Regions from separate parts of the Pseudomonas sp. H2_D02 genome, predicted to be linked through region 3. Evidence: predicted binding sites of a transcription regulator. Region 3 holds the regulator's gene; each other region holds the start of a gene.
The links. Region 3 encodes FliA, which starts transcription of late flagellar genes. Its sites were predicted from a motif close to CTAAAGTTTNNNNNNNNNNNGCCGNTAA; they were not measured.
Positions count from the first base shown of each region.

Region 1: the regulator FliA is predicted to act here: its motif matches at 1,400-1,427, upstream of AB4N42_RS19260 (methyl-accepting chemotaxis protein).
Region 2: the regulator FliA is predicted to act here: its motif matches at 1,413-1,440, upstream of flgM (flagellar biosynthesis anti-sigma factor FlgM).

Region 1 is NZ_CP162816.1:4,214,654-4,217,927, reverse strand. Features, by position in the region: gene AB4N42_RS19260 (methyl-accepting chemotaxis protein) at 1-1,279, opposite strand, end outside; gene AB4N42_RS19255 (undecaprenyl-diphosphate phosphatase) at 1,550-2,380, shown strand; gene AB4N42_RS19250 (DUF1294 domain-containing protein) at 2,377-2,799, shown strand; gene AB4N42_RS19245 (MmcQ/YjbR family DNA-binding protein) at 2,933-3,274, opposite strand, start outside.
Region 2 is NZ_CP162816.1:5,420,404-5,423,677, reverse strand. Features, by position in the region: gene AB4N42_RS24870 (flagellar brake protein) at 1-452, opposite strand, end outside; gene AB4N42_RS24865 (flagella synthesis protein FlgN) at 545-1,012, opposite strand; gene flgM (flagellar biosynthesis anti-sigma factor FlgM) at 1,062-1,376, opposite strand; gene flgA (flagellar basal body P-ring formation chaperone FlgA) at 1,538-2,302, opposite strand; gene AB4N42_RS24850 (chemotaxis protein CheV) at 2,380-3,274, shown strand, end outside.
Region 3 is NZ_CP162816.1:2,473,959-2,477,232, forward strand. Features, by position in the region: gene flhF (flagellar biosynthesis protein FlhF) at 1-135, shown strand, start outside; gene fleN (flagellar synthesis regulator FleN) at 252-1,082, shown strand; gene fliA (RNA polymerase sigma factor FliA) at 1,079-1,822, shown strand; gene AB4N42_RS11520 (chemotaxis response regulator CheY) at 1,990-2,361, shown strand; gene AB4N42_RS11525 (protein phosphatase CheZ) at 2,380-3,165, shown strand; partial or broken gene AB4N42_RS11530 (chemotaxis protein CheA) at 3,194-3,274, shown strand, end outside.

The DNA.
Region 1 (3,274 bases), 1.7 Mb from region 3:
TGGATTTTTGCGTGCGCTGGGCCAGCAGGCGCACTTCATCGGCCACCACGGCAAAGCCGCGACCCTGTTCGCCAGCACGGGCGGCTTCGATCGCCGCGTTGAGCGCCAGCAGGTTGGTCTGCTCGGCGATAGAGCGGATCACTTCGAGCACGCTGCCAATCTGGGTGCTTTCACTGGCCAGGGTGCGGATCACCTCCACGGCCTGGTCGATGGTCTGGGACAGCCGGTCGATCTGTTGCAGGCTGCCGTCGATATTGACCTGGCCTTGCTGGGCCTGGGACTCGGCGTCGCGCATCTCGCTGGCCGCGTGTTCGGCGTTTTTCGCCACGTCCTGCACGCCGTAGGTCACTTCGTTGATGGCGGTTGCCACCAGCTCCATTTGCTGCGATTGCTGCTGGCTGCGCTGCTGGGCCTGGGCGGCGTCGTTGCCCAATTCGCTGGACGATTGCCCCAATGCGCTGGCCGAGACCTGCAACTGGCCGACGACTTGCCGCAGTTTCGCGGTGAACGCGTTGAAGTGCCGCGCCAATTGGGTGACTTCATCCTGGCCATGGGTATCGAGGGTTCGAGTCAGGTCGCTTTCGCCACTGGCGATGTTGGCCATGGCGTTTACGGTCTCCTGCAGAGGGCGGACGATGCTGCGTACGATCAGGGTCAACAACAGGCCCATCAGCAAAGTGATCACCAGGCCGACGAGCGAGGCCTTGATCAGTTGGGCCTGGAACTCGGCCTGGACGTCATCTATGTAGACGCCGGAACCGATGATCCAGCCCCAGGGTTCGAACAGCTGGACATAGGAGGTCTTGCCCACCGGCGCCTCGGCGCCCGGTTTCGGCCAGAGGTAGTTGATCATGCCGGCGCCCTTGGCCTTGGCGATGGCGACCATTTCATTGAACAGCGCATACCCGTTGGGGTCGCGGATGGCCGAGAGGTTCTGGCCTTCGAGCTTCGGGTTGGCCGGGTGCATGACCATGACCGGCGTCAGGTCGTTGATCCAGAAATAATCCGTCTGGTTGTAGCGCAGGCCGCGAACGGCGCTGAGGGCCTGCTTTTGCGCGGCCTCGCGGGTCAGGGTGCCGGCGGTTTCCAGGCCATGGTAGTAGGTGAGCACGCCGCTGGCGGTCTGCACCACGTGCTGGGTTTTCTGGACCTTGGCCTGATACAGATCGCTGTGGATCTGTTTGAGCATCAACGCGCCGAGCGTGAACAACATCACGACCGCCACGATCAGGATGAGCCACAAGCGTCGGCTGATCGATACACTGCGCAAGCTATTCATTCGCTGTCACTCCGGTTCTTATTCTTGTCATTAACGACGGCCGGCACTTTAACGTTCGGCGGCCCTGCTGAATTGACCTGGGTCATGACGCGGCAGCGTTATCAGGGCTTGTCTGATAGGATTTCGGCCCCGCAGCGCAAAACCTGAGTCGGTTCTGCTTTTTCATTGGTTTTTTTTGCAAGGTCGCGGTTATCGTGCAGCCGCTACGTGCACCTGCATGACGTTTAAATAGTGATGAGGCCTGAACAGACAGGCGTTTTTGGGGGAAGAATGGATTTGTGGACGGCCTTTTCGGCATTGATTCTTGGCGTGGTTGAGGGGCTGACGGAGTTCCTGCCGATTTCCAGCACGGGGCACCAGATCGTCGTTGCCGACCTGCTCGAGTTCGGGGGCGAGCGTTCGATGGCTTTCAACATCATCATCCAGCTCGGCGCGATCCTCGCGGTGGTCTGGGAGTTTCGGCGCAAGATCTTCGATGTGGTGCTGGGCCTGCCGACGCAACCCGGTGCCCGTCGGTTTACCGCCAACCTGCTGATTGCCTTCTTTCCGGCGGTGATCTTGGGCGTGCTGCTCGCCGACTGGATCCACCATTACTTGTTCAACCCGATTACCGTCGCGACCGCGCTGGTGCTGGGTGGGTTCGTGATGCTCTGGGCCGAACGGCGCCAGCATCAGGTCCACGCCGAAACCGTGGATGACATGACGTGGAAGGATGCCCTGAAAGTCGGCCTGGCCCAGTGCATCGCGATGATTCCCGGCACCTCCCGCTCCGGGGCAACCATCATCGGCGGCCTGTTGTTCGGCTTGTCGCGCAAGACCGCCACCGAGTTCTCGTTCTTCCTGGCGATGCCGACCATGGTCGGTGCGGCAGTCTACTCGGGCTACAAATACCGCGAACTGTTCGTTCCGGCGGATTTCCCGGTGTTTGCCATTGGCTTCATCACCGCGTTCATCTTCGCCATGATCGCCGTCAAAGGCTTGTTGCGGTTTATCGCCAGCCACAGCTATGCGGTATTTGCCTGGTATCGGATCGCGTTTGGCCTGTTGATCCTGGCGACCTGGCAGTTTGGCTGGGTGGACTGGTCAGCGGCCAAGCCATGACCGAATCGGCCAGGCGCGCCGCGCATAAAACCGGCGGAGCCGTGCAGAACCTGCGGTTCAAATTGGCAGTTTTCGCGCTGCTGTGCGCGTTGCCGTTGACGGGGTCGCTTTTGCTCGGGCTGCAAGGCGAGTCCTGGGTGCCGATGGTCGCCTATGGCAGCGTCAGCCTGGTGGCATTCCTGCTCTACTGGAGCGACAAGCGCAAGGCGCGGGCGGACGCCTGGCGCACGCCGGAAAACGTATTGCACGCCGTCGAACTGGCCGGCGGCTGGCCCGGCGCGTTGCTGGCGCAACAGGTGTTTCGCCACAAGACCCGCAAGGTGTCGTTCCAGGTGGTGTTCTGGTTCATCGTGCTGTTGCACCAGGGATTCTGGGTCGACCAGTTGTTCCTGGGCGGGCATCTGTTGGCGTTGTTCTAGCCGCCACGCATCCCTTGTGGGAGCGAGCTTGCTCGCGATTGCGGTCTTCAATCCAATATTGATACTGGTTGGGCTGACCTCATCGCGAGCAAGCTCGCTCCCACAGTAGGTCGGTTGTACCCGCCAGCCACCGCTACAGCAACAACCCAACCTGCGTCCGCTTCGGCAATTTGCTCACCACCAGTTGATGGGAGCGCTGCAGCAACCCGCGCAACTCATCATCGCCCAGCGGGTAGGGCACGTTCATGATGATCCACTGCGCCCGGGCCAGATAAGGCGCCGGATGGATGCCTGGCCGGTCGCAATGACCGAGGAACAGGTCCTTGTCGACCTTGAACGCCAACGAATCGCTGCGCAGCCCCTGCAGGGCGAACATCTTGTTTCCGGCGATGGAAAACACCCGCACGCCACCCCATTTGTAATCCTCCCTGGCCCCTGGCAAGCCCAGGCAAAACTGTGCGACATCCTCTTCGCT
Region 2 (3,274 bases), 2.9 Mb from region 3:
GGTGATTTGAGCTTGTCGCCACCCAACTCCACGCTCACCAGTTGCGCCAGTTTCAACGCAGCCCGAAAGGCGTTGCGACGTTGGTGATAGACCACTTCTTCGGGCAGGGCGCCGCGGTAGCAGCGGCCGTCGTTGGAATCATCGATGGTCAGCGGACCATTGCCTTCCCACGCGATACGCACGCCGTCATGGAAGCCCTCGACACGAAACGGCTCGCCCGCCAACAGGAAGCGTTCGCCGTCCCGGGGGATCATCTCGTCCAGGGCCATGGTGTTTTTCTCGCGATCAACATCCACCAGGTAGCTCTGGAAGCGCTGGCTGCGCTCGTGGAAAGTAATGATCAGCGGATCATGACTGTCTTGCAGCATCCGCAGGTTGCCGGAGATTTCCAGGGGCGTGGTAAGGACCTTCGGTGGCTGCGGAGCATCTTCCGCGTTTGAGGCATTGAACACGGTGGGTCAATCTCCAAGCAAAATACGACTACAAAGAGCCAGCATTTTGCCAGCATGTTTCGCGCGTTGATAGTGCGCAGGCATCGTTCGCGTCACGCCTGGCTGAGCGGACGGTGCTTGACCAGTTTCGCGGTCGATCCGCGAGCGTCATACAGCGTCGGGATTTCGCCGCCATTGAGGATGCGCAACTGATTGGCGGTGGCGGCCTGTTGCATTTGGATGGATTGGCCGTTTCGAGCGTTGGCGGCCTGGCATTGGCTGAGCAGGTCGTTGAGCACTGCGCTTTGGGACAATAACTGATCGCCAACCGACGATTGGCTGGCCAATTGTTCAAGGCCGTTGTTGTCTGCGGGCAGGTTGAGGCTGGCGAGAATCTCGCTGCGCTTGCGGCCATGCTGGTCGAGCAAAATGATCAATGCCTGTTTCTGCGCCAGAATATTTTCCAGCAGAGGCATGTCCCGCCCATGGAGTGCCAGGGCTTCGGTCTGCAACAGCTCCAGCAATTGTTGTGCTGGAGCGAAGTCGTCGGTGATCAGTTGCAACAAATTAGTGTCGTGCATGGCTGGCCTTGGGTCTTGAGCGTCCAAAAGCCTGGCGCCGACGGACGGCCTAGCGCTGGGCTTCGAAGTTGAGCAGCTTGCTGGCTACGCGGTTGCTGTCGACTTGATAGCTGCCATCGGCGATTGCTGCTTTCAACGCGGCCACGCGGGCGTTGTCGACGACAGGTTGATCGCGCAGCTTGTCAGTGACCTTCTGCAACTGCTGAGCCTCATTGCTGAGGTGTACCGATTCCCCATTGCTGACAGTGGCGGCCTGTTCGGCTGGCTTGGATTTGCCGGTTTCGGCGGTTTCCTTGCTGGCGCTGGTACGCGCAGTCCCTGTCACAGGTGAGGAGCTGTTTAAACGATTGAAATCGATGACCATGGTAAAAAACCTCTGGGTATTTGGACGCTTGCCATGTTTTCGGCCATCCCCAAAAAAACTTTAGGCTCATTTTTCAATGAACGAGCGCACGTCTGCGCTTGCCTTTGCGTAAGGCACAGTCTAGGGAACACCGAGGTCAAGCGCCAGCCTGTCTACCCTCCTTACATAGCCACTTCCACCTGGCCAGGCGCCATTACTTGCGCCTTGATGACTCGTTGGGAGTTGAGGTTCTTCACCCGAATCTGTTCGCGCATGCCGCCGTTGGACAGGGCCTCGCCCGGCATCCGCACGGCTAATGTGCCACTGCGGGCGGTGATGACCACCTGGTCGCCCTTGCGAACCACTTCGGCCTGTTCCAGATGTACCTGCGTGATCACTTGGTCAGCGACCATTGGTCGGACAAGTTTCTGACCAATGGCTTCATCAACGGAAGTCAGGAAGCCCTGGCTGATCTGGCTGACGTCGCGTTCACGCAGCACCACGTCCTGGGGTTCGACAATCCCGGCGCGCTTGAGCGGGCGAGTGGTGGTGACAATTTCGCGATACAGGCGCACTTGAGCGGGCACGAACACCGTCCAGGGGGCCGCGCTGTCGCAACGAACCTTCACCGTGACGCGGCCCAGCGGCCTGGCCGGACTCTCCAGCGAGGCAGTCAATTCCTTGTCGCACATTGGCATCCGCAGGCGCGGGTCGAGCTGGTTGACTTCGATCTCGTAGCGACCTTCGGTTTGACTGGTTGCCAGATAGTCTTCTACGGTGAACTCAAGAAAGCCCTGAGTGACGCCGATAAGGAGATCAGGCAAGGTTACTTCAGCAGCACCGACGGCAGGACCGCCAGAAGCGAGCAGGCAGGCAGCCAGCAGTGCACCGAGCCAGTGGCGGCAGTGAGTGGTCAGGCGTCGAGAAAATGTCGTTTGTGCGTTCATGCCGGTTCAATAGCAAGCCCCGTGCCGTTTAGTGATGAATGCGCGACGGACACATTAGCGTGATTAGGAGTCAGGGCATGGCGGGAGTGATGGATTCGGTAAACCAGCGCACACAGCTGGTGGGTCAGAATCGCCTGGAGCTGTTGTTGTTCCGTCTCGATGGCCAACAGTTGTATGGAATTAACGTATTCAAGGTTCGCGAAGTGCTGCAATGCCCTAAGCTGACCCTGATGCCTAAATCCAGTCCCGTCGTGTGCGGTGTGGCGAATATCCGGGGAGCGACGATCCCGATTCTCGACCTGGCGATGGCGACCGGTTCCGGTCGGTTGCTGGATCAGAGCAATCCGTTTGTGATCATCACCGAGTACAACACCAAGACCCAAGGGTTCCTGGTGCGGTCGGTGGAGCGCATCGTCAACATGAACTGGGAAGAGATCCATCCGCCACCCAAGGGGACGGGGCGCGACCACTACCTCACGGCGGTGACGCGGGTCGACAACCAGTTGGTGGAGATCATCGACGTGGAGAAAATCCTCGCCGAAGTCGCGCCAACGCCGGAGACCATTTCCGTCGGCGTGGTGGATGCCGAGACGCAGCACAAGGCGGTTTCCCTGCGGGTGCTGACCGTCGATGATTCGTCGGTGGCACGCAAGCAGGTCACGCGTTGCCTGCAGACGGTCGGCGTCGAGGTGATCGCCCTGAATGACGGACGGCAAGCGCTGGATTACCTGCGCAACCTGGTCGACGAGGGCAAGCGGCCGGAAGAGGAATTCCTGATGATGATTTCCGACATCGAGATGCCGGAGATGGACGGGTACACGCTGACGTCGGAGATCCGCAGCGACCCGCGCATGCAAAAATTGCACATCATCTTGCATACTTCGCTGTCCGGGGTATTCAACCAGGCGATGGTCAAGAAAGTCGGCGCCGATGACTTCCTGGCCAAGTTCCGGCCCGATGACCTGGCTTCCC
Region 3 (3,274 bases):
GATTTGCATCTGCCGCGCCGTCATCAACTGGTCAGTCGTGCCGTGAGTGTGCAAATGCAGGAAGAACCCAGCGAAGAAGCCATGGCTGACATGTTCGCTGATATCTACCACAGCCCGACCAAGCAGGTTGGCTGAGGTATTCATGAATATTTTTTGTACCTACATCGATGGTCTGCCATGCATTGTTCCATATGTGAACGCGCAGCCAGTAATGTGGCCTCCGTCTAAGTAAGACAAGGTAAAGAACGAACATGGGCAGCATGCATCCCGTACAGGTGATCGCGGTGACCGGCGGCAAAGGTGGCGTCGGCAAGACTAACGTGTCAGTGAACTTGTCCCTGGCCCTGGCAGAGCTAGGCCGACGGGTCATGTTGCTGGACGCCGACCTGGGCCTGGCGAACGTCGACGTGCTGCTGGGGCTGACACCCAAGCGCACCCTGGCGGACGTGATCGAAGGCCGCTGTGAACTGCGCGACGTGCTCCTGCAGGGGCCCGGCGGGATTCGCATCGTGCCGGCCGCTTCCGGCACCCAGAGCATGGTGCACCTGACCCCGGCCCAGCACGCCGGCCTGATCCAGGCTTTCAGCGACATCGGCGACAACCTCGATGTGCTGGTGATCGACACGGCTGCCGGCATCGGTGACTCGGTGGTCAGTTTTGTCCGCGCCGCCCAGGAAGTCCTGCTGGTGGTCTGCGACGAACCGACGTCCATCACCGACGCCTACGCCCTGATCAAGCTGCTTAACCGCGACTATGGCATGAACCGGTTCCGCGTCCTGGCCAACATGGCCCAGAGCCCGCAGGAAGGACGCAACCTGTTCGCCAAGTTGACAAAGGTCACGGATCGCTTCCTGGACGTCGCCCTACAATACGTCGGCGCAGTGCCTTACGACGAAAGCGTACGCAAGGCCGTCCAGAAGCAACGTGCCGTATATGAAGCCTTTCCACGTTCCAAATGCGCGCTGGCGTTCAAGGCGATCGCCCAGAAGGTCGATACCTGGCCACTGCCCGCCAACCCACGCGGGCATCTGGAATTTTTCGTCGAGCGTCTTGTGCAACAAACAGCAGGGCCCGTGTTATGACAGCCAGCGGTTACAACCATCTCTACAAAAAATCGGCACGGGACGCCCAGTACGAATTGATCGAGCGTTACGCGCCATTGGTCAAGCGCATCGCCTATCACTTGCTGGCACGCTTGCCGGCCAGTGTCCAGGTCGAAGACCTGATCCAGGCGGGCATGATTGGCCTGCTGGAAGTGGCGAACAAATACGACGCCAGCAAAGGCGCCAGCTTCGAGACCTATGCCGGTATCCGCATTCGCGGCGCCATGCTCGATGAAGTCCGCAAGGGCGATTGGGCACCGCGTTCAGTGCACCGCAATACCCGTATGGTCAGTGACGCGATTCGCGCGATTGAAGCTAAAACCGGGCGTGACGCTAAAGATCATGAGGTTGCGGCCGAACTCCAATTGAGTCTCGACGATTATTACGGGATTTTGAACGATACCTTGGGCAGTCGCCTGTTCAGTTTCGACGACCTGTTGCAGGACGGCGAACACGAAGGGCTGCATGAGGATGGCGCAAGTGCTCACATGGAGCCATCGCGCGACCTGGAAGATGAACGCTTCCAGAGTGCGTTGGCGGAAGCGATTGCCAATTTGCCGGAGCGTGAGCGACTGGTCTTGGCGCTGTACTACGACGAAGAGCTGAACCTCAAGGAAATCGGTGAGGTCCTGGGGGTCAGCGAATCGCGGGTCAGCCAGTTACACAGCCAGTGCGCGGCCCGTTTGCGGGGGCGTTTGGGGGAGTGGCGAGCACGCTGACAGGCGGTGCGGAGATGCTGCGAGCGGGGCAGGCATGGCAAGTGCCACGCCAGTCTCCATCCGTTGTGCTCCAGACCGTTGTCGAGTGTTGTGCCGGATTGATTGAAATGGCGCGTTCAGGTGCTGGGCGCGTTTAAGACTGCTTGGAGGTCGAATTGGACAAGAACATGAAAATCCTCATCGTTGATGACTTCTCAACGATGCGGCGGATCATAAAAAACCTGTTGCGTGACCTTGGGTTCACCAACACGGTCGAGGCCGACGATGGCACCACTGCCATTCCGGTTCTCAACAGCGGGAGCATCGACTTTCTGGTGACTGACTGGAACATGCCTGGCATGACCGGTATCGACTTGCTGCGCCATGTGCGCGCCGACGAAAAACTCAAGCACCTCCCGGTGCTGATGGTGACTGCCGAAGCCAAGCGCGAGCAGATCATCGAAGCGGCCCAGGCCGGTGTAAACGGCTATGTGGTCAAACCCTTCACGGCCCAGGCGTTGAAAGAGAAGATCGAAAAAATCTTCGAACGCATCGGTTAACGGCGCCACGGGGGAGCTATGGACAACGAATCTTCAATGGGCGATTTCGAATCGACCCTGAAAAAACATGCCCGCGAACTGGTCGACAGCCTTGAAAAGGGCCGCTTCGGCGATGCGGTTCAAATGATTCATGAGCTCAACCAGACCCGGGATCGTGGTCTGTACCAGGAAGTCGGCAAGCTCACCCGTGAACTGCACAGCGCGATCGTCAATTTCCAGATCGATCCGAACATGCCGCAGGCCGAGGAAGTCTCGCAGATTACCGACGCAACCGAGCGCCTTGGCTATGTGGTCAAGCTGACCGAAGCCGCGGCCAACCGCACCATGGACCTGGTGGAAAGCGCAACGCCCCTGGTCAACGGCCTGAGCGAGGAAGCCCAGGCGTTGAGCACCGATTGGGGACGGTTCATGCGTCGCGAAGTCGGCGCCGAGGAATTTCGGGAGCTGGCCCGGCGGGTCGACGGTTTCCTGACACGCAGCAGCGCCGAGAACCGCGCCGTGGCAAGCAACCTCAACGACATTCTGTTGGCCCAGGATTACCAGGACCTCACCGGTCAGGTCATCAAGCGCGTGACCCAACTGGTCACCGAAGTGGAAAGCAATCTGCTCAAGCTGGTGTTGATGGCTAGCCAGGTCGACCGCTTTGCCGACATCGAACACGACCGTGAAGCGATGCTTGCTGAAAAAGATCCACAAAAACATCTCTCTCAGGGTGAAGGTCCGCAGATTCATGCCGATAAAAGAGAAGACGTTGTGTCCGGTCAGGACGATGTGGACGATTTGCTGTCCAGCCTTGGATTTTGATTTAGCCCTATTTTAGGAGCAGCCATTAATGAGCTTCGGCGCCGATGAAGAGATCCTTCAGGATTTCCTGGTTGAGGCCGGCGAGATTCTAGAGCAACTGTCCGAACAG